DNA from 4 places in the Pseudomonas corrugata genome. Region 4 is predicted to be linked to each of the others. Evidence: predicted binding sites of a transcription regulator. Region 4 holds the regulator's gene; each other region holds the start of a gene.

Region 1 (7,308 bases), 1.0 Mb from region 4:
GGGCGGGCTGTTCCCGTTCCTGTTCATCACCATCGCCTGCGGCGCGGTGTCGGGTTTCCACGCGCTGATCTCCTCGGGCACCACGCCCAAGCTGCTGGACAATGAAACCAACGCCCGCTACATCGGCTACGGCGGCATGCTGATGGAGTCCTTCGTGGCGATCATGGCGATGGTTGCCGCGTCGGTGATCGAACCGGGCGTGTATTTCGCCATGAACAGCCCGGCGGCGGTGGTCGGCGGTGACGTCGTGGCCGTGGCCCAGACCATCAGCGGCTGGGGCTTTGCCGTCACTCCGGACGCGCTGCAGGCGGTGGCCCGGGACATTGGCGAAACCACCGTCCTGGCCCGTGCCGGCGGTGCGCCGACCCTGGCGGTCGGTATCGCGCAGATCCTGCATTCGGTGCTGCCGGGTGAGGACACCATGGCGTTCTGGTACCACTTCGCGATCCTGTTCGAAGCGCTGTTCATCCTCACGGCGGTAGACGCCGGCACCCGTGCCGGGCGGTTCATGCTGCAGGACCTGTTGGGCTCGTTCGTGCCCTCGCTCAAGCGCACCGAATCCTGGACCGCCAACCTGATCGCCACCGCCGGTTGCGTGGCGCTGTGGGGCTACCTGCTGTACCAGGGCGTGATCGATCCGCTGGGCGGCATCAACACCTTGTGGCCGCTGTTCGGCATCTCCAACCAGATGCTGGCCGGTATTGCCCTGATGCTCGGCACCGTGGTGCTGATCAAGATGAAGCGCCAGCGCTACATCTGGGTCACGCTGCTACCGGCGGCCTGGCTGCTGATCTGCACCACCACGGCGGGCCTGATCAAGCTGTTCGACGCCAATCCGGCGATCGGCTTCCTGGCCCTGGCGCGCAAATACAACGATGCCCTGGCGGCAGGGCAGATCCTGGCCCCGGCCAAGAGCATCGAGCAGATGCAGCATGTGGTGTTCAACGCCTACACCAACGCCACGCTGACAACGCTGTTCCTGTTCGTGGTGCTCAGTATCCTGTTCTACGCGATCAAGGTCGGTGTTGCCGCCTGGGGGACGAAAGAGCGCACGGATAAAGAAGCACCATTCCAGGCCCTGCCGGACGCCTGACGCGAGGATTGCAACAATGTTCAATGACTTGAGTCGCCTCGGTAAATACCTCGGTCAGGCCGCCCGCCTGATGGTCGGCATGCCCGACTACGACAACTACGTCGAGCACATGCAAACCAAGCACCCGGACAAACCGCTGATGGACTACGAGGCGTTCTTCCGCGAACGCCAGGAGGCCCGTTACGGTGGCAAGGGTGGACCGAAGTGCTGCTGACCTGGCGGCCCTGAGGTAATCCCCCTGTGTGGAAGCCTGTGGGAGCAAGGCTTGCCCGCGACAGCATCGCCTCGGTATCACTGTAGACCGAGGCGCCAGCATCGCGGGCAAGCCTTGCTCCCACAGTTGTTTCTGGGTGGGCTCAGGATGTGCGTCCGCCAGCGATCCCTTGTGGGAGCGGGCTTGCTCGCGAAGGCGTGGTGTCAGTGATGAAGATGTCGACTGATCCACTGCTATCGCGGGCAAGCCTTGCTCCCACAGTTGTTTCTGGGCGGGCTCAGGTTTTTGTGTCTGTCACCGATTCCTTGTGGGAGCGAGCCTGCTCGCGATGGCGTCGGGTCAGTCGATATTGATAGTGACTAATCCACCACTATCGTGAGCAAACTCGCTCCCACAATGTTTCTTGCTGGCTAACGCTCACTCCGCCAGCAACACCGCCGCATCGAACCCCACCCGCAGATTGCCCCAGTGGCGGCCGCCGAAGAAGAACGGGACATCGATCTCGGTCATGATTTCCCCGGTATCGCGCAGGTAGGTCTGGAGCAGGAAGCGCTGGACGTTGCCCGCTGCGCGCAGGCCGATCGGGTCGTTGAAGATCCGTTTGTTGCGACACACCGGCAGGTCGACGGCGCGGTCGCCGGTGGGTGGCTTCGAGACCCAGCTGTTGTTCACCGGGCAGTAGCCCTTGGTGTCGACGATGAACGAGACCTTGCCGCCCGGTGTGCTGCGGGTGAGGGCGTCGCAGGCTTCCTGGCAGACCTGGGCAAAGCGTTCGGTGTAGCCGGTCATGTACTGCTTGGGATCGGTACCGGAGACCAACTGGTAATTCTGATCGAATAGGTTGAGACCCTCGAGTTGCAGCGCCTCCAGGCGTACCTGGAGGATGTCGCGGCATTGGCTGGCTCGGGTGATGGCCGCATCCAGCTTGCCGTGGCCGAGCACGAACCGGCCCAGCAGTGCTTGCACCCGTTCGGCGACACCGGACAGGTCCCGGGTGGCGGTTGCCGAGTGCTGCATGCGCTGGTCGATCGACTGGCTGTCGGCATGGATCTGAGTGACCCGGTCGTTGATACCCGTGTTGGCATCGGCGAACTGCTGGATGTGCCCGGCAATATCGGCCAGCTTGCCGTTGGTGGATTCGAAGTCGACGATCATGCTCTCGAAATGGCCGGAGGCACGTTCCACGACTTTTTTGGTTTCCCTGGCGCTGTGGCTGATCTGAGTGGTCTGTTCATGGGTGGAACCGACTTCTTCGAGCATGGCGTCTATGTTGCGCGAGATGTCGTCCGTGGCCCGGCTGACGTTCTGCGCCAGAGTCCGCACTTCATCGGCCACCACGGCGAAACCCCGGCCACTCTCGCCGGCACGGGCGGCTTCGATGGCGGCATTGAGGGCCAGCAGGTTGGTCTGGGCAGAGATCTGCTGGATCAACCCGACGATGGACTTGATACTCGAGGAACGCTGGTTCAAGGCGCTCACCAGTGTGGCGAACTCATTGAGGCTGCCAGCGATCTCGCCGATGTTGCCGGTCACTTCCAGCAGCTCGGCATAGGAGTCACGGGCCATGTTCAGGTTCTGCGCGGTGGTACTGGAGATGCCCTGGGTCTGGCGCGAGACTTCTTCGATGCGGTCCACGGCGGAGTTGCTCTGCTCCATCACTTCCTTGGCGAAGCGTGCCTGGTGGGTGGCACTGTCGCTGGAATCGCTGATGTTCTTGAGCGAGCGCGCCGATTCGACGGCGATGTGCACGGTGAGGGCCTGGACGTTGCTGATGATTTCCCGCTGCTTGGCCAGGAAGCGGTTGCAGGTGCTGGCCAGCACGCGAATTTCGTCGTGGGTCACCAATGGCAGGTCCCTGGAAAGATCGCCTTCACCGTTGGCGATCTCCTCCAGCGCCCGGGTCATGGCGGTGACGGGGCGCACGATGAGATGGCGGAAGTACCAGACCATGAAGCTGATCATGCCCAGCGTCAGGAGCGCACCGAACAGCAGGGCCTGGGTCAGGCTGTCGAGCCGGCTTTCGATCAGCCCCAGCAGGGCTGCGTCGAGCTGCGCGCTGCGCAACTGCAACACAATCTCGGTGCGGGCGCTAAGGGCCACCCAGTACAGCAACCCGCTGACGGCGACCAGCAGGAAAAGGCTTGAGAGTTTTCTGGTGAGCGTATCGAAGAATTGCATTTCGATGGACTCGTACAAAGCCTTCAACGTCTGCATGCCATAGCTCCTGGGCAAAGAAACCTCTCAATGGAATACATTCGACCGCAAAGGCCAAAGCTTTAGTGCGGCAGGGCGTTTTGATATCACTTCGTTTGTTTGGTGTACGGAGGACTTGTGGGAGCAAGCCTGCACGCGATGAGGGACTTCCATCCAGACAGGCTGTGACTGATGCACCGTTATCGCGAGCAGGCTCGCTCCTACAGGGGTTGGGCGTGGTTATAAGGACCATAGAAAGTATTTACTGGGAATCATTCTCAAAGTATATTCGCTCGCATTAACGTTCCCTACGAGTGCTGCGTCTTGAATCGTTCCACCCCTCCCGCGAATCGCAACGTCTTCATCAAGTGTGTATTACCAACCTTGTCCTGCTGCTTCATCGCAAATCCTTTGTGGGCACAGGACGTACTCGAACTGCCCACCACGGACATCCAGGGCAGCCGCATCACACAAGATGAGGGCTACACGGCATCGCAAGCCAGCACCGCGAGCAAAAGCGACGTACCGATCAAGGAAGAGGCACAAACGATCAATGTGGTGACCCAGCAGACGCTGGACGATTATCAGGTTCGCTCGCTGAGCGACGCGATGAAGTTCGTCAGCGGTGTCAACCAGGGCAATACCCTGGGTGGTTCGCGGGACTCGCTGATCAAGCGTGGTTTCGGCACCAACGACGACGGCTCGATCCTGCGCGACGGCGTGCGTTCGAACCTGGGGCACAACTTCAGCGCCACCACCGAGCGGGTCGAAGTGCTCAAGGGCCCCGCCTCGATGTTGTATGGTGCGCTGGAGCCTGGCGGTTTGGTCAACATCATCAGCAAAAAGCCCGAATACACCCAAAGCACCACGCTAAGCGGCTCGGCCTATAGCGAAGGCGGCGGCACCATGGCCGTGGACACCACCGGGCCGGTGGGCGATACCGGGCTGGCGTATCGGCTGATTGCCGAGCGTGGTCATGAAGATTACTGGCGCAACTACGGCGTGAATGAAAGCACGCTGGTCGCGCCGTCCCTGGCCTGGACCGGTGAGCGGGCTTCGTTAAACCTGAGCTATGAGTACAACGAATATTCCAACCCGTTCGACCGTGGGACGGTGTTCACCGATGGGCATCCGGCGGATATCGATTATGACAAGCGCCTCGACGAGCGCTGGGCCAAGAGCGTGGGGATTCGCGAGACGGCGACGGCACGTTTCGAGTATGAGCTGAGCGAGGCGTGGAAGACTCGCGTGACTTATGGCTGGAACAATGATCGGTACAGTCTTTCGATTGCGCAGCCCGACGTTCTGACGGGAAATCTATTGAGCCGAAAGGCCAACGGCGCTCATTACGACGACGAAACCCGCTACGTCAGTTGGGATTTCATGGGCAAGCAGGAGCTGTTCGGCCAGCGCCATGATCTGCTGATCGGTGTCGATAATCAGGTGTCCGATCAATACCGAGGCAAGACGTACCGTGGCACTGCACAAGGAGGGTTCGATATCACCGCGCCGGTTTATGGTGGTCTGGCAGAGCCAAGCAAGATAAATGCTGCGCAAAGCAACTTGAGTAACAAACTGACCTCCAGCTCCGTTTATCTGAAGGACAACTGGCACCTGGATGACCGCTGGATTTTGGTGTTTGGCGGACGCTACCAGCATTACGACCAGTTCAGTGAAACGGGAATGATCAAGCGAGTGCCTGTTCGCGACGATAACGGCGATGCCTTTGTTCCGTTTCTGGGATTGGTCTATAAAGCCGACGAAACCTTGTCCCTGTACGGGAATTACAGCCGTTCGTTCAAACCCAACGATACCGTCGATGACAACCTCAGCACTTTCAAGCCGGAGGAAGGGCGCAGTTATGAAATCGGTGCCAAATATGATCCTCTGCCTGGGCTGAATATCAATCTCGCCCTGTTCGACATCGTTAAAACGAATGTAGTGACGGTGGTGGATAATGTCGCGGAAGCCGCCGGCAAAGTCGGCTCCCAAGGCCTGGAGTTGGACGTCACCGGACGTCTCGCCGAACGCTGGGACCTGATCGGCACCTACGCCTACACCCACACGGAAATCCTCGACGACCCGGACGACGAAGGCCATCGCCTGGCGGACGCGCCCAAGCACACCGCCAGCCTGTACCTGTCGCATCACTTGAGTGTACCCGCCGAATTCGGCGCCTGGCACGCTGGTGCCGGCGCTCGCTACGTCGGCGAGCGTGCTGCCAACAACGACAACGAATTCTGGTTGGGCAGCTACACCGTGGCCGATGCCTTCCTGCGCTGGGAGTCGCCGGTATTCGGGCACAAGACCTCGCTGCAACTGAACGTGGACAACCTGTTCGACAAGCAGTACTACCCGTCCTCCACCGGTAGCCAACTGCAGGTCGCCGTCGGGGAACCGCGTACCGCGCGCCTGAGTGCCAGCATGACCTTCTGATCCTTGAAACAAAAAATGCCCGGGCCTTCAAGTCCGGGCATCTCATGGAGCATCTTTTCCTTCAGGCCGCCATCGCGAGCAGGCTCGCTCCCACATTGGTTTGCATGATATGCACTTGCTCTGGGTGCTCCATTAATCCCCTGTGGGAGCGAGCCTGCTCGCGATAGCGTCCTGACTGCACTGCGCGATCACCGAAACGCCGGCACCACGTGCTTGATGAACAATTCCAGGGATTTCTTCTTCTCCGCATGGGGCAGGCTGTTGTCGCACCAGAAGCTGAACTCGTCGACGCCCAGTTCCTGGTAGTACTTGATGCGTGGAATGATTTCTTCCGGAGTACCGATCATGGCGGTCTTGTGCAGACTCTCGAGTTCGAACTCCGGACGACCGGCGAACTTTTCTTCCGGGCTTGGCGCCAGGAAGCCGTTGACCGGGGTTTCCTTGTTACCGAACCAGGCGTCGAAGGTGCGGTAGAACTTCGCAATGGCCTTGGCGCCGACTTTCCAGCCTTCGGGATTGTCGGTCGAGTGCACGTGGGTGTGGCGCAGTACCATCAATTGTGGGCGCGGTATGCCGGGGTTGTTGTCCAGCGCGTTCTGGAACTTGTTCTTCAGGTCGAGGACTTCCTCGTCGCCCTTCATCAATGGCGTCACCATGACGTTGCAACCGTTGGCGACTGCGAAGTTGTGCGAGTCCGGGTCGCGGGCCGCGATCCACATGGGCGGGTTCGGCTTCTGGATCGGCTTGGGCACGCTGGTGGAGGTCGGGAATTTCCAGATGTCGCCGTCATGGGCGTAGTCGCCTTGCCACAGTGCCCGTATCGCCGGAACCATTTCCCGCAGTGCCTGGCCGCCGGAGGCCGCTGGCATGCCGCCCGCCATGCGGTCGAACTCCACTTGATAAGCACCGCGCGCCAGGCCGACTTCCATGCGTCCGTTGCTGATCACGTCCAGCAATGCGCATTCACCGGCTGCCCGCAACGGATGCCAGAACGGCGCAATGATGGTGCCGGCGCCCAGATGAATGGTGTTGGTCTTGGCTGCCAGATAGGCCAGCAGCGGCATCGGGCTGGGCGAGATGGTGTATTCCATCGCGTGGTGTTCACCGATCCAGACGGTGCTGAAACCACCGGCCTCGGCTATGAGAGTCAGTTCGGTCAAGTCTTCGAACAGCTGGCGATGGCTGATGCTTTCGTCCCAACGTTCCATATGTACGAACAGGGAAAATTTCATGGCGCTATCTCTTGATGATTGACGATCAGTTCAGGCGAGGACGGGCAGGGCGCCCATCTTTCCGTGGCAATAAACCAGCGGGCCTTGGGTGTGTTGCGGCACGATCAGGTTCTTCACGGCGCCGACCATGATGGCGTGGT
Region 2 (7,308 bases), 1.8 Mb from region 4:
CTGGGAAGCGCTCGGGCGGATTTCGAGGCGGAAGTCGTGACGCGTTTGCGGCGGGCAGGGTGCCAGTTGGTCGGTACCAGCACGTCGCCGGAGTTCGGTACGTCGTACTCCACCGAGTCCACGCGTTTCGGCGCGACTCGCAACCCCTGGAACACCGATTACAGTGCCGGAGGCTCCAGCGGTGGTGCGGCGGCGTTGGTGGCGGCCCGGGTGGTGCCGTTCGCCCATGGCAACGATGGCGGTGGTTCGTTGCGGGTGCCGGCGTCCTGTTGTGGCGTATTCGGCCTCAAGCCCAGCCGTGGCCTGCTGCCGTCGGGGCCGATTGTCGGTGAGGGCTGGGCGGGGATGGGCACGCCCCATGCGATTACCTTGTCAGTGCGTGACAGCGCCGCGTTGTTGGACGCGACTGCCGGGATCGACCTCGGCGCACCCTATGCAGCACCGATGCAGGCGCTGCCTTATGTGACCGCAGTGCAGCGCGATCCGAAACCGCTGCGTATCGCCCTGGTCGAGCAGCTCGGCCCCTGGCCGACGTCGCCTGAAAGCTTGCGAGCGGTGGGCGAGGCGGCACGGTTGTGCGAGTCCTTGGGGCATCGTGTCGAGCCGGTGAGCCTGCCGGTGGTGTTGCCGGAATTTCTCGACCAAGTGTTCACCATCATCGGTGCAAGCACCCGTCACTACGTCGATCTGTTGGGCCAGATGCGCGGCTTCGCGGTCCAGGCCGAAGAGCTGGAAGTGCGCACCCGGATCATCCTGCGGGACAAGGGCAATGTCAGTGGCGCCCAGTACGCGGCCGCAGTGGAGTGGATACACGCCCTGGGCCGGCAACTGGCGATGTTCATGCAGGATTACGACCTGATCCTCACTCCAGTCCTGACCCGCGAACCGGCACAGATTGGCGAGCTGGACATTCAGGACGTGTGCTTGAGTCTTGATCAGTTGATCGAGCGCTACCACAGCTACTCGCCCTTCACGGCCCTGTTCAATGCCAGCGGTCAACCGGCGATGTCGGTACCGTTGTCCTGGAGTGCCAGAGGCCTGCCAATGGGGGCGCACTTTGCCGGACGCTTTGGTGAGGAGGGCACGTTGCTGGCCCTGGCTGCGCAACTGGAGCGTGCACAGCCGTGGCGGGGGCGTATGCCGGCGGTGAATGCTTGTTGGTGAGTTTGACTGGATAGAGGCAGGGTTTGCTGGGGATGTCCGCCAGCTATGGGGGACATCAATCAGCTTCCCGTAAAACGCCGCGGATAAGCGCCGCGAATGCTTGGGTCATTTCGTCCTTGTCATACCGACCGCGCACCAAGGCCCCCGCAAGCGCTTCTCCCGCACCGACCAGGCCGGTACAACGCCGTTCCAGTTCGGTCGCGGGCAGCGAGGTATGGGGCTTGAGCACACTGGTGAACATTTGCACGCAATTATCCAGCAGCTCCTGGAAAACCGCGGCTTTTTCGTTGCTTCCCGCCAGCGCCGCACCCACCGCAAAGAACTCGTCGGTGTTGTCTGCCGCGCATTGGATATAGGCACTGGCGAGCACCTGCGCGGTTTCTTCCAGGGACCGCTCGGTGCCTGCCATCGCGTCACGGAACGCGTTGACCCGCTCGGTATCGATCCATTTATAGAGCTCGATCAGCAGGCCCGATCGGGTACCAAAATGATCGTAGACCACCGGCTTGGACACACCTGCGCGCACCGCCAGATGCCCCAGGGTCAAGCGGTCGGCGCCTTCCTCGCGCACGACCAGCAAGGCGGTATCCAGCAACTGCCGCCGCCGCTCGGCTTTTGAAAGCCTGCGGGCGGACGACGTGCTTGGGGACTCGATGTCTGTTTGCACTTCGTCGCTCCAAATAAATAAACCTACTAATGGTAGGTAGCGAGGTGTATGTTCGGGATGTTTATTCCTACTAATAGTAGGTTTCGTTCCCAACCCAAGGAGAACATACCATGACTCTTGATCCTATCCTGTTCATGGGCGGCTCTGGCGCCATCGGCCATCATACTGCCCAGGCACTGCGCGCCGCCCATCCCGGCGTACCGCTGCTGATCGGTGGCCGCGATCTCACTAAGGCCCAACGGGCCGCAGAACAGCTCGGCAACGCTCAGGGCGTATCGATCGATGCCTTTGCAAGTGACCTGGGGCTCGGCGACCGTGCTGTCAGCGGCGTCGTGGTTTTCTACATGGATCACGCACTTGCGGGACTGCGTTACGCCCAAAAGCGTGGCGTGCCACACCTCAGCATATCCTCCGGCATTTTCGAGATCGCACCGGAAATTGCGACGTACATGCACCGGCCCGATGCCGCGCCCATCGTCCTCGGGTACGAATGGATGGTCGGCGCCACGACGGTATCGACGCTGAGGGTGGCCGAGGCCTTCAGCCGTGTGCATGACATCAGGATCAGCGCGTTGATCGATGAGCAGGACACGGGAGGCCCGACGGTCGCGACCGACTTCGAACATTTGAACAGGATGCTCCCCGCCGCCCTGACACGGCGCGAGGGGGTATACGTCTGGCGGGAAGGGGATGCGGCCAAGGCCAGCTTCCGCGCGGTGGATGGCAGGGACATCGAAGCCGGCGGGTTTTCCTCCATCGACGTCGTCGGGTTGGCGGCCGCCACGGGCGCGCCCAATGTCCAATTCGACATGGCCATCGGGCTGAGCTCGACCCGGCGCCAGGGTGGACCCCTGTCGACAGAGATCATCATCGAACTGGCCGGCGAGGACCAGAAGGGCGAAGCTTTGCGTACACGTCACGCACTCGTCCACCCAGCGGGCACGGCACCGCTGACCGGCCTCAGTGTCGCGTTGCTCCTTGAACGGCTGCTCGGCCTGGACGGACAGCCACCTACCGCGCCGGGCCTTTATTTTCCTTATCAATTGCTGAACGCGACGACGTATCAACAACGCCTGGAACAGGAGGGGGGCGTGTTGCGCGAGCTGACGGTGTCATGATTCAGTCTCCCGGCGACCAATGCGCCGTCTTCGCGAGCAAGCCCCACACATTGGGTTCGGGGTGTACGCAGCACCTGCATACGCCGCCCACCCCTGTGGGAGCCGGGCTTGCCCGCGAAGGCGGCGGTACAGTCCGCAGTTGTGTGACAGACCCTCCGCCATCGCGAGCAAGCTCGCTCCCTCGAGGAGACCACGCTGGCCGGGGCTCGCCCGCGAGCAGCGTGGCCGCAGTTCTCAGCGAAGCTTGAACCGCCCCATGATTGCATTCACCCGACTGTTGGCTTCCAGCAGTTGCCGGGTGTTGTTTTCGCTCGCCAATCCGCCTTCCACCAACTCCTCCACCATATGGCGGATCTGCACCATGCTGCGGTTGATTTCCTCGGTCACGGCGCTCTGTTGTTCGGCGGCGGTGGCGATCTGCGTGCTCAGGCTGTTGATCTGGCCGACGGAGCCGGCCATTTCATCCAGGCCGGTGTTGACCCGGGAGGTCGCGTCGGCAGCCGACTGACAACTGGCCTGGGTATTTTCCATCGCTGAAACCGATGAACTTACGCCCTGGGTCAGGCGGGTCAGCATTTCGTTGATTTCCGAGGTGCTGGCCTGGGTGCGGGCGGCGAGGGCACGTACCTCGTCGGCCACCACTGCAAAGCCGCGGCCTTGCTCGCCGGCCCGGGCGGCTTCGATGGCGGCGTTGAGTGCCAGCAGGTTGGTCTGTCCGGCGATGGCACCGATCACACCGAGGATCTCGGTGATGCGTTGCGCATCCTGCTGCATGCTCTCGACCTTGCGGGTGGCGCTGGCAACTTCATCGATCAACGCCACCACGCTGTTGGAAGCCTCACCCACCACGACGCGAGAGCGGTCGGCATGTTCGTTGGCGCGCTGGGTGAACGCAGCCGTTTCGGCGGCGTTCTGGGCCACGCTTTCGGCCGTGGAGCTCATCTGGGTAATGGCCGTCACGGTCTGGTCGGTTTCCGAGGCATGACGCATCAGGATCTCGCTGGTATGGGCCGAGGTCCGCTGCAGGTTGTCGAGGCTCGACGCCATGGCGCCAGTTGCCTGGGTGACTTCACTGATCATGTCTTGCAAGTAGATGATGAAGCGGTTGACCGAATGACCGATCGCTCCCAGTTCGTCCTCGGCACGGATGGTGATGCGCCGAGTCAGGTCTGCATCGCCGGTGGACAACGCATCGATGTTGCCCTTGAGTACCTTCATGCGGCCGGTCAGTTGGCGGATTGCGTACAACTGCATCAGCACCAGAAGGATGACCATCGGGATCTGCAGCAGGCTGAGGGTGCTCAGTACGTCATCGCGCTGGGCGGTGATCAGGCGGGTTGGCAGGGCGGTGGCGAGGAACCAGGGCGTGCCTTCGATGGGGCGCATGAAGAAGGTGCTGGCTTCGCCCTTGTTATCGAACTCGACCCGCTGCAACGGCTGGTCGCGGTGATCCAGGCCCGCCTTGACCTGAGCGGCAAACGGCGAAGTGGCCGCCAGTTCGCTGATGTTCTTGAGCACGATAGGACCGCTGATGCGCGAGCTGTTGCTGATGATCTTGCCGTCGGCTTCGACAATCAGCATTTCGGCGTTCAGGTCGGCTTCCTTGCGCGCCACCAGGTCATTGAAGAATCCCAGGGTCACGTCGATGGTGGATACACCATAAGGCACGCCGTTTTTCTGGATGGCCATGGCGCAGTTGGTGCGTGGTTCGGCGCTGGCGTCATCTTTATAGGCGGCGGCCCAGGCGCATTTGCCGGGTGGGGTGGCCATGCCGCCTTTGTGCCAGGGTTGTTCATAGTAGTTCGGCGCGGCGTCGCTGTTCCAGAACGTATTGACCACCAGTTTGCCGGAGCCGTCGCGGTGCCAGAAAGTGCTGAACTTGTTGCGTCCTTCGGCTCGCTGGTTGGGCAGCGGCCAGATCCCGCCACCGAAGACTTTCGGTTCGCCGTATTGATCCACCAGGCCCGGGAGCACCTTGTCGATGGCGTCGCTGTCGAGCAACGGAATGGTCTGGGTGATGCTGCGTTGCTGAGCCTGCACTTTGTTCAGCTCGCCCTGGATCTGCTCGGCGACTTCGCCGATGCGATTGAGCGCCACTTGCTCTTCGGTCTGGCGCAGCTTGGGCGCGACCAGATAGCTGATGCCAACGACGGTCAGGATGGACAACACCAGGATGAACAAGATCAGGAACAGCGTGTAGCGAGCCTGAATGGTGCGAAATGAGGGCATTGGACAGTTCCTTGCTCGAAGGCATGTTTCGGGGCGGTAGACGTATCTGTATCGGCGCCTCACCCAAGCGCTTGAATGTCGCACGCTTGGCGAGGATTACCGTTCGTCGCCACCGTTTCCCCGTCACGCTGCCGAGCTGGACCGCGTGCCTCTCCAGTTCTGCGTATGGAGTTGCAGTTCATCGTGCAGTCGTTGCATCGGTCCCGCATGCAGGTCGAGCGGACGAGTCAACGCACCACGGTGAAACAGCACCTGCCAGTTCAGCTCGCCTTCGACGGGCATCAGACCGGTAAAAATGAATCCTGCAGCCATCAACCGCCGGTAATCCTCGGGGAACTGTTGGCGCAGTCCGAGTCGTAGCGCGATCGACCAGTGGACCGGCAAGCGTTGCAGCTGCCTGGCCAGATGTTTGCTCATGTGTCCGGCGACAACGTCGACACGCCCAGGTAATGAGCTGATTTGCAGAGGCTGCATCGGGTCGGGTATGTCGTCAAACGTGGTGCCGAACTGTGAAACCAAGGGCGCCATCAGCCATTGGCATGGGGCAGGCCAGTGCACGGCCGGTAACGGCCGTTGATGGCCGCCCATCAACTGGCAGCCGATCACAATGGTCTCGGCTTGGTCCGGGACGAACGGCGAGGGCACATGGTCGGGCATCAGCCCGATACCATGGAAACCGAGTCGTTGTGCCAGTCGTTGGCTGTAGGGGTGGCTGGTGACCTGTTTGATGGAGAGCCTGACGAGGCCAAGACCTTCACAACGATCCAATAGTTGCCAGCCCAGACGGGTCGCGATCTGACTGCCTTGCAGCGCCGGGTCCACTGCCACCAGCGCCAGTTCAGCGTCCTCCCGGTTCGCGGCAGGGCGGCACAACGCGGCGTGGCCAACCACTCGGTCCCCTATCACGGCAACCATGGAAAACCAGTGTCGATGCTGGTTTTGCTGGCAAATCATGTGGGGCACGTAGACGTCCGGCGAAACGTAGTGATCGCCGTATACCCGTCGGAACAGTTCGCTGGTGCCGACGGCATCGGCGGGCCTGAATGTCCTGATGACCAACGCACTCATCCGGGGCGTCTCGCTGCCATCGGGCCATAGACCCGACGGTCGATGACCTGCAGGTGCTTGCCGGAGCGTGGATGGCGCTCCAAGTCCTGCGCCTGGCAGGCTTGCACTTGCAGGTTGAGTTGATCAATGCCCGGGTGCTGCTGGATCAACGCGAATTTCAGCACCTGGGACAGTGGTTCGCAGATGTCCGACGGAGCGTCGGGTACCCATTTGAGCACCACACGATCATTTTTTTCGACGGGCTCGATGATCAGTTGCCATTGAAGTTCGCCGCCAATGCTCTGGATGATCTCGCCAATGTGTTGCGGGAACAGCGACGCCACGCCGACCCGCACCCGCTGGCTCTGCGCGCTACGCCCGGCCAGTTCGAACTTGCGCCGAGGGGTGCCGACAGGCTCGCGCCAGCAGGCCCGATCACCCACTGGATAGCGCACCATCGGCATCAGGGTCCGGGTGAAGTTGGTCACCACCAGGTCGCCGGGGCGATCGCAGGCCTCGATGACCTCGCCGCTCACTTCGTCGATGATCTCTACCCGGGTCTGCTCGTCGAATACGCGGTGCTCGCCGAGCAAGCAATCAGGTGTGCTGGCCCCCACCAGCCCGGCGTCCACGCTGGCATAACCGATGGACGCGAAGCGTGCCTGGGGGAAGGCTTTTCTCAACAGCGGAAGTTGGAACTCGAACAAATGCTCGCCGCCGAACAGCACGGTGCTGATACCGGGCAGCGTTCGCCCCTGCCGGTTCAGATGGCTGGCAATGGCCAGCAGATGGGCCGGTACGCCCGCCAGCACGGTGATGCGGTGTGCAGTGACGGCGTCGGCCAGCGCATCGGGATCTATCGACCCGGTGAACGGGAACTCGGTAATCGGGAGATCAACCCGGCAGAGAGCACCATGAATAAACAGGAAGCTCGCATACAGGTCCCCCGAAAAGAACAGATTGGCAATTCGATCGCCTGTTTCAAGCTGGGTGGACAGATCGCGTGCGAAGCAATCGAGCATCCGCTGCCATTCCTTATGGGTGTACACCGACAGCTTCCCCTGGCTGGTGGTGCCACCGGTT
Region 3 (7,308 bases), 2.8 Mb from region 4:
TGGTCTCAAGGAGCGCTATGAAGTTCACCACAAAGTGGCGATCACCGATGGCGCGATCATCGCGGCGGCCAAGCTCAGCCACCGCTACATCACTGACCGCCAGTTGCCGGACAAGGCCATCGACCTGATCGACGAGGCTGCCAGCCGGATCCGCATGGAAATCGACTCCAAGCCGGAAGTGCTGGATCGCCTGGAGCGGCGCCTGATCCAGCTCAAGGTCGAATCCCAGGCCCTGAAGAAAGAAAGCGACGAAGCGGCGAAGAAACGCCTGGAGAGATTGCAGGAAGAAATCGTTCGTCACGAACGCGAGTACTCCGATCTCGAGGAAATCTGGAATTCGGAAAAGGCCGAAGTCCAGGGTTCGGCGCAGATCCAGCAAAAGATCGAACAGTCCCGCCAGGAGCTGGAAGCGGCCCGCCGCAAGGGTGACCTCAACCGCATGGCCGAGCTGCAGTACGGGGTGATCCCGGACCTGGAGCGCAGCCTGCAGATGGTCGACCAGCACGGCAAGAGTGATAACCAGTTGCTGCGCAGCAAGGTCACTGAGGAAGAAATCGCCGAAGTGGTCTCCAAGTGGACCGGTATTCCGGTGTCGAAGATGCTCGAAGGCGAGCGCGACAAGTTGCTTAAGATGGAAAGCCTGCTGCACCAGCGCGTGATTGGCCAGGACGAAGCGGTCGTGGCGGTCGCCAATGCCGTGCGTCGCTCCCGTGCCGGGTTGTCGGACCCGAACCGGCCGAGTGGTTCGTTCATGTTCCTCGGCCCGACCGGTGTCGGTAAAACCGAGCTGTGCAAGGCGCTGGCCGAGTTTCTCTTCGACACCGAGGAGGCGATGGTACGCATCGACATGTCCGAGTTCATGGAGAAACATTCCGTGGCCCGGCTGATCGGTGCCCCGCCTGGTTATGTCGGCTATGAAGAGGGCGGTTATCTGACCGAGGCCGTACGACGCAAGCCGTACTCGGTGATCCTGCTCGATGAGGTCGAGAAGGCCCATCCGGATGTGTTCAACATTCTGCTGCAGGTGTTGGAAGACGGCCGTCTGACCGATAGCCACGGGCGCACGGTAGACTTCCGCAACACCGTGATCGTGATGACTTCCAACCTGGGGTCGGCGCAGATCCAGGAACTGGTGGGGGATCGCGAGGGGCAACGGGCTGCGGTGATGGACGCGATTTCTACGCACTTCCGGCCGGAGTTCATCAACCGGGTCGACGAGGTGGTGATCTTCGAGCCACTGGCTCGCGATCAGATTGCCGGTATCACCGAGATCCAGCTGGGTCGCCTGCGCAGCCGCCTCACCGAGCGCGAGCTGAAGTTGCAACTGAGCGACGAGGCCCTGGATAAGTTGATTGCCGTGGGTTACGACCCGGTCTATGGGGCACGGCCGTTGAAGCGGGCCATCCAGCGCTGGATCGAAAACCCGTTGGCGCAGCTGATCCTGTCGGGTCGCTTCATGCCAGGTGAAACCGTAACCGGAACGGTGGAAAACGACGAAATCGTCTTCAACTGACAGGCTGCACCGTTGTTGACCGACTGGCCTCGCATTGCGAGGCCATTTTTTTCATCAGGCCGTTGAACTCAAAGGAAAAGGCTTGTAAAGTGCGCCCCGCAGTCAGTCACCCCTAGGGTCACTTCTCCCTGAGAAGGAATCCAAAATAAGTTGCAAATCATTGTCTTGAAAGCAATTTAAGGGGTTGACAGAGGTTTTTAAGATTGTAGAATAGCGCGCCTCAGACACACGAACGCAGCGATGCAAACGGGTAGAAGAGGTTGAAGCTGGATTCAATCAAGCTTCAAGGTTGCAACTTGAAATATCAGTTCCGTGATAGCTCAGTCGGTAGAGCAAATGACTGTTAATCATTGGGTCCCAGGTTCGAGTCCTGGTCACGGAGCCATTTCAATCGGGGTATAGCGCAGTCCGGTAGCGCGCCTGCTTTGGGAGCAGGATGTCAGGAGTTCGAATCCCCTTACCCCGACCATATTTGGGTCGTTAGCTCAGTTGGTAGAGCAGTTGGCTTTTAACCAATTGGTCGTAGGTTCGAATCCCACACGACCCACCATTTTTGAGACCAGTTCGCTGGAATCGAATCTTAAGATCAGAGGCCAAAAGCGCTGATCGAGGAAGGCGACTTGCAAAGGTCGCCTTTTTATTACCGGGGTATAGCGCAGTCCGGTAGCGCGCCTGCTTTGGGAGCAGGATGTCAGGAGTTCGAATCCCCTTACCCCGACCATACTGAAAATCCTCGTATCGAAAGATACGGGGATTTTTTTTGTCTGCGCGAAATGCCGCAAGTCTTAAGTTATCGTACAACTAGCCGATAGCCCACCGACAGGGGCATGGCCCCATCTCAGGCCAATAACAAAAAAGGCGCCCGTTATGTTTCTTCGTCAACTGAATATCGCCCCTCGTGCGGCGCTGGGTTTTGCCTTGATCGCCGTGCTGGTGGCACTGCTGGGGGTGTTTGCGCTGGGGCAGATGTCGAGTATTCGCGACAGTGAGGTCGCGGTGGAAACCCAGTGGCTACCGAGCATTCGCGGCGGTGACGAGATTCGCGAGTGGATGCTGCGCATTCGAACCATCTCCCTGCGCATGGCCCTGGACCAAGACCCCAAGAACATCTCGGTCTACCGTGGGCAAATGGATGTCCGTGACAAGGAACTGAGCGAAAAAATCGCCAGTTACGAAAAGCTCGTCGTGACCCCTGAAGGCAAAGCGCTCTACGACCAGTTCAAGCAGACGTTTGCCGCCTACCGCGCAGGTATCGCGCAATCCTTCATCCTCGCGGAGCAGGGGCGCCGCGACGAACTGATCAAATTGCTGCTGGTGGACATGAAAACCGTCGTGGACGGTTCCGGCAAGCAACTCAATGACCTGGCGGAGCTGTTTTCCAAACAGGTGTCCATCGAGAGCCAGAAATCTCAGGAGCATTACGCCAGTTCCCGGATGATCGTCAGCCTGTTCATCGTCTTGGCCGCCCTGGCTACCGTCGTCCTGGCGATGTTGTTGACGCGCAGCATCGTCAAACCCCTGGGTGAAGCGCTGAGCGCCGCGGAAAGCGTGGCTGTAGGTGACCTGACCCGGCCGATCGAGACCCATGGCAATGACGAAGTGAGCCGCTTGCTCAAGGCCTTGGCGACCATGCAGAAAAACCTGCGCGATACGCTGCAGAGCATCAGTGGTTCGGCGGCGCAGCTGGCAACGGCAGCCGATGAGCTGAACGCCGTCACCCTCGACAGCACCCAGAGCCTGCAACAGCAGAACAACGAAATTGACCAGGCCGCCACGGCCGTCACCGAAATGACCACTGCCGTAGAGGAAGTGGCGCGCAACGCAGTTTCCACCTCCGACGCCACGCGTCAGTCCAGTGAGTCGGCATCCCTCGGACAGCAGCGGGTCAGCGACACGGTTGACGCGATTGGCGCCCTCGCCAGTGACGTGCAGGTGACGGGTGGGTTGGTGCAATCCTTGGCCAACCAGTCGCAGGATATCGGCAAGGTCCTGGACGTGATCCGGGCCATTGCCGAGCAAACCAATTTGCTGGCTCTCAACGCGGCCATTGAGGCGGCCCGGGCCGGCGAAAGCGGTCGAGGGTTTGCGGTGGTGGCTGATGAAGTGCGGGCGCTGGCTTACCGCACGCAGCAATCGACCCAGGAAATCGAACAGATGGTCCAGGGCATGCGCAGCGGCGCCACCCAGGCCCTGGATTCCATGCAGGCCAGCTCGGCCCGCGCTGCCAGCACCCTGGCGATGGCGGAACGGGCGGGCGAGGCATTGCAGACCATCACCGCGTCGGTCAGCGAAATCCACGAGCGCAACCTGGTGATCGCCAGCGCGGCCGAAGAGCAGGCACAGGTGGCCCGCGAGGTTGATCGCAACCTGGTGAACATCCGTGATCTGTCGGTGCGCTCGGCCACTGGCGCAGACCAGACCAGCGCGTCCAGCCATGAACTGTCGCAACTGGCGAACTCGTTGCGCACGATGGTGCAGCGGTTTCAGGTTTGAGTGCAGGAGGAGACTTGCGTCGACTGCACCGCCGTCTTCGCGGGCAAGCCACGCTCCCACATGGGATTCGGGGTGGATGCAGCATTTGTATACATCATCAAACCCTGTGGGACCCGGGCTCGCCCTAATGCCAGTCAGTTAAGGATCAAACGACGCAACACCTGTGGGAGTGAAGCTTGCTCCCACAGGTTTGTGGCTTAACTGACTGCATTAGCGCTTGCCCGCTCCCGCATTGGGTCTGGGTGTATGCGGTATCCGCCTACGCCACCAGACCCTGTGGGAGCGAGCCTGCTCGCGAAAACGGTGTTTCAGGCAACGACTGTTGTTCAGTGCAATTTGAGCCGCGGCTCGGTCCCGCGTCCGATCTTGCTGCCCAGCATCAACATGGCCGTACGGAACATTCCATACAACGCCATCTGGTGCATGCGGTACAGCGACACGTAGAACATCCGCGCCAGCCAGCCTTCGAGCATCACGCTGCCGGTGAGATTACCCATCAGGTTGCCCACCGCCGAGAACCTCGACAGCGAGATCAGCGAGCCGTAGTCGGTGTACTTGTAATGCGGCAACGCCTTGCCTTCGATCCGCAGCTTCAAAGACTTGGCCAACAGCGATGCCTGCTGGTGCGCCGCCTGGGCGCGGGGCGGTACGTTGCGATCGCTGCCCGGTTGCGGGCAGGCGGCGCAGTCACCGAAGGCGAAGATGTTCTCGTCACAGGTGGTCTGCAGGGTCGGCAGTACGTGCAACTGGTTGATCCGGTTGGTTTCCAGCCCGTCAATGTCCTTGAGGAATTCCGGTGCGCGAATCCCGGCGGCCCAGACTTTCAGGCTGGCGTCGATCACTTTGCCATCGACGGTGATCAGGCTGTCGGCCGTCACCTGGCCGACCGCGGCGTTGGTCATGACATTGACCCCGAGCTTTTCCAGGGTCTTGTGTACGGGCCCGCCGATACGCTCCGGCAATGCCGGCAGCACCCGTGGCCCGGCTTCGATCAGGGTGATGTGCATGTTTTCCGGCTTGATCCGGTCCAGCCCATAAGCCGCCAGCTCATGGGCGGCGTTATGCAGCTCGGCCGCCAGTTCGACGCCGGTGGCACCGGCACCGACGATGGCGACGCTGATCCGCTCCACGGCATCGGTCTGGCCGGCGTGGGCGCGCAGGTAATGGTTGAGCAATTGCTGATGGAAGCGCTCGGCCTGTTTGCGGGTATCGAGGAACAGGCAATGTTGCGCTGCGCCCTCGGTGCCGAAGTCATTGGTGGTGCTGCCGACGGCAATCACCAGGGTATCGTAGCCCAGCACCCGGGCCGGCAGCAGTTCCACGCCGGCTTCGTCATAGGTGGCGGCCAGTTGGATACTTTTTCGTTCGCGGTCCAGGCCGCTCATGCGCCCGAGCTGGAACTCGAAGTGGTTCCATTTCGCCTGGGCGACGTAGTTGAGTTCGTCTTCGGAGGAATTCAGGGAGCCGGCCGCGACTTCGTGCAGCAGGGGTTTCCAGATGTGGGTCAGGTTCGCGTCGACCAGCATCACGCTGGCCGTGCCACGCTTGCCCAGGGTCTTACCCAGACGGGTAGCCAACTCCAGGCCGCCGGCGCCGCCGCCAACGATGACAATACGATGAGTCATGGGGATATCTCGCAAGGCTAAAGGAAATCGGTGCCGTTACCCTCGCGAGTGCCAGTATCGTATCCCTCGATAGCAGGCAGCTCATAGCGTCAGGTAACTGATCAGTCGGCTCAACAGGCCCAGGCCGATCGTCACGGCCAGTACCACCACCAGGAGCATCCACGGCCGGAAAGGCCGGCGCTCGACTCGGTGCTGGGACAGTTGCAGGTACTCTTCGACATGCTTCTGGTCGTCAGGGTTCAGGCGGCTGGTCATAAAGGCCTCGTCAGGTAGACGTTGCGAAGTGCGTGTACGTTACAGGGGATTGTTTGTGGCTGCGAACAGCATAGCCGTTCGGTGGACGCGGTGATGATTCACAGGCTGATCCCCACATCAAACACGATGCTGCGCCCCAGGTTGCCTCGCAGGAAGTCCGGCGCGTCGGGGTGGGCGAACAGCACCCGGGCGAAGGTCGGCCCCACCAGCGATAGCGAGCGCCAGCCCTGGCGCAGGTATTCGGTTGGCGGCGGGAAATGGCTGTTGAGGTCCAGCACTTCACGCTTCAGGCTGGCGAAGGCAATGATGTCCAGTTCTCCCAGGTCCATGCCGCGTTCGGTGTAATTGTGGGCTTTCTTGCGCAGGGTCGGCGCCAGCCTCAGCAGGAACTCGTTGGCCGGGATCCGCCTGGGCTTGGCTTCGCGGCGCACCAGTTGGCTCAGGGAGAATGCACTGCGGCGACGTTGCAGTTCATCGCGCCATTCGTCATTGAGCCGGCGGCCCTCGTCGAGGACGAAGAACACCTCGAAGTTGGCGTCACGGAACAACACGTCCGGCGGCTCCCCGGCGGGGGTGAATTCGTCGGCGCGGTAGGGCACGTTCAGCCCTTGCAGCAGTCGCTGGCAGACCCAACGCTCACGCTCCCATTTGCGGGCATTGGAGAGAAAGGCGTTGGCTTGCTCGGCCGCGATGGTCAGCAGGCGTAAATAATCGGAATCATCCATGAGCTCAAGCTTAGCTTTCAATTGCGACAAGCTGGAAGCGTTGCGTTTATGAATGAGTCTTATGAGTGGGGTGTAGACTCTACGTGTCGATAGAGACATAAAACTGTGCACAATTCTTGTGGCGAGGGGATTTATCCCCGCTGGCGTGCGTAGCGCGCCCAAAAGAGTTTGAGGTTGTAGGAGCTGGCGAAGCCTGCGATCTTTTAATCTTTCACTTGGAACTCAAGTGTCTGGGAAAAGATCGCAGCCTCGCTTCGCTCGACGGCTCCTACGCAGTCCGACGGGAATGCACTGTGCCGGCTGCTGGAAAAAACAAGCGAAAGGTGTAGTCCCCATGATCGGAGCCGAACTGCTCTCACCCCAGACACTTGCGGCTGGCTGGCTGATCTACGTCCCGGTGCTGGCCTGGGCGGTATGGCGAGCACCGTGGGTGGAGCTGTTTACCGACAGCCGTCGCCAGCACCTGCTGTTTGGCACGGTGCTGGCGCTGTTCATGTTGTGGCTGGTGCGACGGGATTTCGATACCGGTGTGTCCTATCACTTCATCGGCATGACTGCCGTGACGCTGTTGCTGGACTGGCCGTTGGCAATCGTTGGCGGCCTCATTGCCCAGCTTGCACTGGTGCTGCTGGGGCGTCAGGACATGGTGGCGCTGGGCGTCAACGGAGTGTTGTTGATCTTGTTGCCGGTGCTGGTC
Region 4 (7,308 bases):
TTGCCCTGGTCAGCATGGACAGCTTCCGTATCGGCGCCCAGGAACAGCTCAAGACCCTGGGCCGGATTCTCAACGTGTCGGTGACCCATGTGGATCCGGGTCAATCCCTGGCCCAGGCGCTCGAACCTCTCTTGCGCAAGCGCGTCGTGCTGATCGATACCGCAGGCTTGCAAGCCAGCGATCCGGCTCTGCGCATGCAGCTTGAAAGCCTGGCCGGGCGCGGCATCAAGTCAAAAAATTATCTCGTGTTGGCAACCACCAGCCAGAAACAGGTTCTAACCGCCGCCTACCACAGCTACAAACGCTGCGGATTGGCCGGTTGCATCCTGACCAAGCTGGACGAAACGGCAAGCCTGGGCGAGGTATTGAGCCTGGCGATCGGTCACGATCTGCCGGTGGCGTACCTGACTGATGGACCGCGGATCCCGGATGATTTGCATCTGCCGCGTCGCCACCAACTGGTCAGCCGTGCCGTGAGTGTGCAAATGCAGGACGAACCCAGCGAAGAAGCCATGGCTGATATGTTCGCTGATATCTACCACAGCCCGACCAAGCAGGTTGGCTGAGGTAATCATGAATATTTTTTGTACCTACATCGATGGTCTGCCAGGCAATGTTCCGTATGTGAACGCGCAGCCAGTAATGTGGCCTCCGTCTAAGTAAGACAGGTAAAGAACGAACATGGGCAGCATGCATCCCGTACAGGTGATCGCGGTGACCGGCGGCAAAGGTGGCGTCGGCAAGACTAACGTGTCAGTGAACTTGTCCCTGGCTCTGGCAGAGCTTGGCCGACGGGTCATGCTGCTGGACGCCGACCTGGGCCTGGCGAACGTCGACGTGCTGCTGGGGCTCACTCCCAAACGCACGCTGGCGGACGTCATCGAAGGCCGGTGCGAGCTGCGCGACGTACTGTTGCAGGGGCCGGGCGGGATTCGCATCGTGCCGGCGGCTTCCGGCACCCAGAGCATGGTTCATCTGACCCCGGCCCAGCACGCTGGCCTGATCCAGGCATTCAGCGACATCGGCGACAACCTCGATGTGCTGGTGATTGACACGGCGGCGGGTATCGGTGATTCGGTCGTCAGCTTCGTGCGCGCCGCCCAGGAAGTGCTGCTGGTGGTCTGCGACGAACCCACCTCCATCACCGACGCCTATGCCCTGATCAAGCTATTGAACCGCGACTACGGCATGAACCGCTTCCGCGTCCTGGCCAATATGGCCCAGAGCCCCCAGGAAGGGCGCAACCTGTTTGCCAAGCTGACCAAGGTCACCGATCGCTTCCTGGACGTTGCCCTGCAGTACGTCGGCGCCGTGCCGTACGACGAGAGCGTTCGCAAGGCCGTCCAGAAGCAACGTGCCGTCTATGAAGCTTTTCCCCGTTCCAAATGCGCGCTTGCGTTCAAGGCTATCGCCCAGAAGGTGGATACCTGGCCACTGCCGGCCAATCCGCGCGGGCATCTGGAATTTTTCGTCGAGCGTCTCGTGCAACAAACAGCAGGGCCCGTGTTATGACAGCCAGCGGTTACAACCACCTCTACAAAAAATCGGCACGGGACGCCCAATACGAGTTGATCGAGCGTTACGCGCCCCTGGTCAAGCGCATTGCCTATCACTTGCTGGCGCGGTTGCCGGCCAGTGTCCAGGTCGAAGACCTGATCCAGGCGGGCATGATCGGCTTGCTCGAAGTGGCGAACAAATACGACGCGAGCAAGGGTGCCAGTTTCGAGACATACGCAGGCATTCGCATTCGCGGCGCGATGCTCGACGAAGTCCGCAAGGGCGACTGGGCACCCCGTTCGGTGCACCGCAATACCCGCATGGTCAGTGACGCCATTCGCGCTATTGAAGCGAAAACCGGACGAGACGCTAAAGATCACGAAGTTGCGGCCGAACTCCAGTTGAGTCTCGATGATTATTACGGGATTTTGAACGATACCTTGGGCAGCCGCCTGTTCAGTTTCGACGACCTGTTGCAGGACGGCGATCATGAAGGGCTGCACGAGGATGGCGCGAGTACTCACATGGAGCCTGCGCGTGACCTGGAAGACGAACGTTTCCAGAGCGCGCTGGCCGATGCGATTGCCAATTTGCCGGAGCGTGAGCGACTGGTCTTGGCGCTGTACTACGACGAAGAGCTGAACCTCAAGGAAATCGGTGAAGTCCTGGGGGTCAGCGAATCGCGGGTCAGTCAGTTACACAGCCAGTGCGCCGCCCGTTTGCGGGGGCGTTTGGGGGAGTGGCGAGCGCGCTGACAGTCGGTGCGGGGAGGTTGCGAACAGGGTTTGCGTGGCACGCGTTGCGCAGTCTCGATCCGTTGTGTCCCGCACCGTTGTCGAATGCTGTACCGGATTGATTGAAATGGCGCGTTCAGGTGCTGCACGCGTTTAAGACTGCTTGGAGGTCGAATTGGACAAGAACATGAAAATCCTCATCGTTGATGACTTTTCAACGATGCGGCGGATCATAAAAAACCTGTTGCGTGACCTTGGGTTCACCAACACGGTCGAGGCTGACGATGGCACCACTGCCATCCCGGTTCTCAACAGCGGGAGCATCGACTTTCTGGTGACTGACTGGAACATGCCCGGCATGACCGGTATCGACTTGCTGCGCCATGTGCGCGCTGATGAAAAACTCAAGCACCTGCCGGTGCTGATGGTCACCGCCGAAGCCAAGCGCGAGCAGATCATCGAAGCGGCCCAAGCCGGTGTGAACGGCTATGTGGTCAAACCCTTCACGGCCCAGGCGTTGAAAGAGAAGATCGAAAAAATCTTCGAACGCATCGGTTAACGGCGCCACGGGGGAGCTATGGAGAATAACGAAGCTTCAATGGGCGATTTCGAATCGACCCTGAAAAAACATGCCCGCGAACTGGTCGACAGCCTTGAAAAAGGTCGTTTCGGCGATGCTGTCCAAATGATCCACGAGCTCAATCAGACCCGGGATCGTGGTCTGTACCAGGAAGTCGGCAAGCTCACCCGTGAACTGCACAGCGCGATCGTCAACTTCCAGATCGATCCGAACATGCCCCAGGCCGAGGAGGTCTCGCAGATCACTGACGCGACCGAGCGGCTGTCCTACGTAGTCAAACTGACCGAGGCTGCCGCCAACCGCACCATGGACTTGGTGGAAAGTGCCACGCCTCTGGTCAACGGCCTTGGCGATGAAGCCCAGGCCTTGAGCGTCGACTGGGGCCGTTTCATGCGTCGTGAAGTAGGCGCGGAAGAATTCCGGGAGCTGGCACGTCGGGTCGACGGTTTTCTGACACGCAGCAGCGCCGATAACCGCGCGGTCGCGAGCAACCTCAACGATATTCTGCTGGCTCAGGACTATCAGGACCTGACCGGCCAGGTGATCAAGCGCGTCACCCAATTGGTCACCGAAGTCGAAAGCAATCTGCTCAAACTGGTGTTGATGGCCAGCCAGGTCGACCGCTTTGCGGGCATCGAACACGACCGTGAAGCGATGCTTGCTGAAAAAGATCCACAAAAACATCTCTCTCAGGGTGAAGGTCCGCAAATTCATGCCGATAAAAGAGAAGACGTTATGTCCGGTCAGGACGATGTGGACGATTTGCTGTCCAGCCTTGGATTTTAGCCCTGTTTTAGGAGCACCCCATTAATGAGCTTCGGCGCCGATGAAGAGATCCTTCAGGATTTCCTGGTTGAGGCCGGCGAGATTCTAGAGCAACTGTCCGAGCAATTGGTCGAGCTGGAAAGCCGACCGGATGATGCGGATTTGCTTAATGCAATCTTTCGCGGTTTCCACACTGTAAAAGGAGGCGCCGGCTTCCTTCAGCTCAACGAGCTGGTGGAGTGCTGCCACATTGCCGAGAACGTGTTCGACATCCTGCGCAAGGGTGAGCGTCGCGTGGATTCGGAATTGATGGACGTGGTGCTCGAAGCGCTGGACGCGGTCAACAGCATGTTCAGCGAGGTGCGTGACCGTTCACCGATCACCGCCGCCACCCCTGAGTTACTCGCTGCGCTGTCGCGCCTGGCCGAGCCGCAATCGGCTGACGAAGTCGCTCCGGTCGAGACCGCGGTTGAAGAACCCGTCGCCGAGGAGCCAGTCGCCGAGGAATCGGGCGATATTACCGATAACGAATTTGAACAGTTGCTGGACTCCCTGAGTGCCGTCAAGGCCGAAGCCCAGGCCCAGGCCCAGGCTCCTGTCGCTGCTGCGCCCGCCGATAGCGGCGTGGCCAGCGATGAGATCACGGATGCGGAGTTCGAGTCGCTGCTCGATCAACTGCACGGCAAAGGCCAGTTCGCCGTCGATGCGGTTGTCCCGACGACAGCCCCTGCCGCGCCGAAACCCGCGGGCGACAGCTCCGACATCACCGACGATGAATTCGAAGCCTTGCTCGATCAGTTGCATGGCAAGGGTACTTTTGCCGTTGATGCCCTGGAGTCGGCCATTGCCTCCTCGCCGGCTCCGAACAAGCCTGCCGCCGCAGCGGCCGGCAGCGACCTGATCACCGATCAGGAATTCGAATCGCTGCTCGACGATTTGCACGGCAAAGGCAAGTTCAGCGAAGTCGGCACGGCCTCTGCCGCGCCAACTGCCGCTCCGGCAACCAAGGCGGCGCCAAAACCTGCTGCCAAGGCACCGGAACCCAAGGCCGAGACGCCGGCACCGGCTCCCGCACCCAAGCCTGCTGCCGCAGCTGCGCCTGCCCGTGCACCGGCCGCGTCTGCACCGGCAGACAAACCAACCAGCGAAGCCGAGACCACCGTTCGGGTCGATACCGCGCGTCTGGACGAGATCATGAACATGGTCGGCGAACTGGTGCTGGTGCGTAACCGCCTGGTGCGCCTGGGCCTCAACAGCCAGGACGAAGCCATGTCCAAGGCCGTGTCGAACCTCGACGTGGTCACGGCCGATCTGCAGACCGCCGTCATGAAGACCCGGATGCAGCCGATCAAGAAAGTCTTCGGACGCTTCCCGCGTCTGGTACGTGACCTGGCTCGCCAGCTCAAGAAAGAAATCAATCTGGAACTGGTGGGTGAAGAAACCGACCTCGACAAGAACCTCGTCGAGGCCTTGGCCGACCCGCTGGTCCACTTGGTGCGCAACGCGGTCGACCATGGCATTGAATCACCGGAAGAACGTGAAGCCGCGGGCAAGGTCCGTAGCGGTAAGGTGATCCTGGCCGCCGAGCAGGAGGGCGACCACATCCTGCTGTCGATCTCCGACGACGGCAAAGGCATGGATCCCGAGGTGCTGCGTGCCATCGCCGTCAAACGCGGCGTGATGGACAAGGACGCCGCCGACCGCCTGAGCGACACAGAGTGCTACAACCTGATCTTCGCCCCCGGCTTCTCGACCAAGACCGAAATTTCCGACGTGTCGGGTCGTGGCGTGGGGATGGACGTGGTGAAAACCAAGATCTCCCAGCTCAACGGTTCGATCAACATCCACTCGGTCAAAGGTTCTGGCTCGAAGATCCTCATCAAGGTCCCGTTGACCCTGGCGATCATGCCGACCCTGATGGTGATGCTGGGCAACCAGGCGTTTGCTTTCCCTCTGGTCAACGTCAACGAGATTTTCCACCTTGATCTGTCGCGCACCAACGTGGTGGACGGCCAGGAAGTGGTAATCGTGCGAGACAAGGCGCTGCCGCTGTTCTACCTCAAGCGCTGGCTGATCAGCTCCGCGGCGCATGTGGAGCAGGGCGAAGGCCATGTGGTAATCCTTTCGGTGGGCACCCAGCGGATCGGCTTCGTCGTTGACCAGCTCGTGGGCCAGGAAGAAGTGGTTATCAAGCCATTGGGCAAGATGCTCCAAGGCACCCCGGGCATGTCCGGCGCTACCATCACCGGCGACGGTCGCATTGCGCTGATCCTCGATGTGCCGAGCATGCTCAAGCGTTACGCCGCGCGGCGTATTTGATTCTGGAGGGGGGCGGCCCAGCGCCGCGCCTCGTCTAACGGAGTGTTTATGGTAGTTAAAGTCCTGGTGGTGGACGATTCGGGGTTCTTCCGCCGCCGCGTCTCGGAAATTCTCTCGGCGGACACGACGATTCAGGTCGTCGGTACCGCGACCAATGGCAAAGAGGCAATCGATCAGGCACTGGCACTCAAGCCGGACGTGATCACCATGGACTATGAGATGCCAATGATGGACGGCATCACCGCAGTGCGGCATATCATGCAGCGCTGTCCGACTCCGGTATTGATGTTCTCGTCCCTGACCCACGAAGGCGCCCGTGTCACCCTCGACGCGCTGGACGCCGGTGCGGTGGATTTCCTGCCAAAGAACTTCGAGGACATCTCGCGCAATCCCGACAAGGTTCGGCAGTTGCTGTGCGAGAAGGTCCACAGCATTTCCCGCAGCAACCGCCGTGTGAGTGCCTACACCCCACCGGCTCCCGCGCCTGTGGCTGCACCGAGTCCTGCACCGTCGTCGGGTAGCTTCAATCCGCCCCCGGTTCGTAGTACCCCGACCCCTGCGCCCGCACGCCCGGCCCCGGCCAGTGCATCGTCGCCGGCCCCCAAGCGCAAGGCCTACAAACTGGTCGCCATCGGCACTTCCACCGGTGGTCCGGTGGCGTTGCAACGGGTCCTGACCCAGTTGCCGGCCAACTTCCCGGCCCCCCTCGTGTTGATCCAGCACATGCCAGCGGCCTTTACCAAGGCGTTCGCCGAGCGCCTGGACAAGTTGTGCCGCATCAGCGTAAAGGAAGCCGAGGACGGCGATATCCTGCGCCCTGGCCTTGCGTTGCTGGCTCCAGGTGGCAAGCAGATGATGGTTGACGGGCGCGGCGCGGTGAAGATCCTGCCGGGTGACGAGCGCCTGAACTACAAGCCATGTGTGGACATTACCTTCGGTTCCGCAGCCAAATCATACGGTGACAAGGTTCTGGCGGTGGTGCTGACCGGCATGGGCGCCGATGGTCGCGAAGGCGCACGTCTGCTCAAGCAGGGCGGCAGTGCGATCTGGGCCCAGGACGAAGCCAGTTGCGTGATCTATGGCATGCCGATGGCGATTGTCAAAGCGGACCTGGCCGACGCGGTGTACGGGCTGGACGACATCGGTAAGTACCTGGTCGAGGCGTGCCTGTAATGGATGTCCTCAGCCTGATCGGCATCATCATGGCGTTCGTTGCCATCATTGGTGGCAACTATCTGGAAGGCGGTCATCTCGGCGCCCTGGCCAACGGCCCTGCCGCATTGATCGTGCTCGGTGGCACCATTGGCGCCGCATTGTTGCAATCGCCCATGAGTGCGTTCAAGCGCGCCATACAGGTGCTGGTCTGGATTCTGTTTCCTCCGCGGGTCGACTTGGCCGGCGGTATTGACCGCG

What was found. The regulator FliA, encoded in region 4, starts transcription of late flagellar genes. The targets are predictions, from matches to a motif close to CTAAAGTTTNNNNNNNNNNNGCCGNTAA.
Region 1: QZH45_RS13895 (methyl-accepting chemotaxis protein) is a predicted target of FliA. The motif match lies at 3,560-3,587, and genes of this name have one in related genera.
Region 2: QZH45_RS17215 (methyl-accepting chemotaxis protein) is a predicted target of FliA. The motif match lies at 5,227-5,254, and genes of this name have one in related genera.
Region 3: QZH45_RS25765 (methyl-accepting chemotaxis protein) is a predicted target of FliA. The motif match lies at 2,298-2,325, and genes of this name have one in related genera.

Annotation. Positions count from the first base shown of each region.
Region 1 covers NZ_CP130434.1:3,086,317-3,093,624, forward strand. The annotation lists gene QZH45_RS13885 (carbon starvation CstA family protein) at 1-1,093, shown strand, start outside; gene QZH45_RS13890 (YbdD/YjiX family protein) at 1,110-1,307, shown strand; gene QZH45_RS13895 (methyl-accepting chemotaxis protein) at 1,725-3,521, opposite strand; gene QZH45_RS13900 (TonB-dependent siderophore receptor) at 3,825-5,936, shown strand; gene QZH45_RS13905 (LLM class flavin-dependent oxidoreductase) at 6,125-7,168, opposite strand; gene QZH45_RS13910 (flavin reductase family protein) at 7,199-7,308, opposite strand, start outside.
Region 2 covers NZ_CP130434.1:3,851,280-3,858,587, reverse strand. The annotation lists gene QZH45_RS17230 (amidase) at 1-1,164, shown strand, start outside; gene QZH45_RS17225 (TetR/AcrR family transcriptional regulator) at 1,220-1,831, opposite strand; gene QZH45_RS17220 (saccharopine dehydrogenase) at 1,942-2,949, shown strand; gene QZH45_RS17215 (methyl-accepting chemotaxis protein) at 3,184-5,178, opposite strand; gene QZH45_RS17210 (GNAT family N-acetyltransferase) at 5,302-6,246, opposite strand; gene QZH45_RS17205 (phenylacetate--CoA ligase family protein) at 6,243-7,308, opposite strand, start outside.
Region 3 covers NZ_CP130434.1:5,765,390-5,772,697, reverse strand. The annotation lists gene clpB (ATP-dependent chaperone ClpB) at 1-1,513, shown strand, start outside; tRNA gene QZH45_RS25785 (tRNA-Asn) at 1,823-1,898, shown strand; tRNA gene QZH45_RS25780 (tRNA-Pro) at 1,906-1,982, shown strand; tRNA gene QZH45_RS25775 (tRNA-Lys) at 1,988-2,063, shown strand; tRNA gene QZH45_RS25770 (tRNA-Pro) at 2,158-2,234, shown strand; gene QZH45_RS25765 (methyl-accepting chemotaxis protein) at 2,381-4,006, shown strand; gene QZH45_RS25760 (NAD(P)/FAD-dependent oxidoreductase) at 4,333-5,631, opposite strand; gene QZH45_RS25755 (DUF3094 domain-containing protein) at 5,713-5,886, opposite strand; gene QZH45_RS25750 (DUF1780 domain-containing protein) at 5,985-6,611, opposite strand; gene QZH45_RS25745 (energy-coupling factor ABC transporter permease) at 6,946-7,308, shown strand, end outside.
Region 4 covers NZ_CP130434.1:2,061,725-2,069,032, forward strand. The annotation lists gene flhF (flagellar biosynthesis protein FlhF) at 1-566, shown strand, start outside; gene fleN (flagellar synthesis regulator FleN) at 682-1,512, shown strand; gene fliA (RNA polymerase sigma factor FliA) at 1,509-2,252, shown strand; gene QZH45_RS09305 (chemotaxis response regulator CheY) at 2,419-2,790, shown strand; gene QZH45_RS09310 (protein phosphatase CheZ) at 2,809-3,597, shown strand; gene QZH45_RS09315 (chemotaxis protein CheA) at 3,622-5,895, shown strand; gene QZH45_RS09320 (protein-glutamate methylesterase/protein-glutamine glutaminase) at 5,944-7,068, shown strand; gene QZH45_RS09325 (flagellar motor protein) at 7,068-7,308, shown strand, end outside.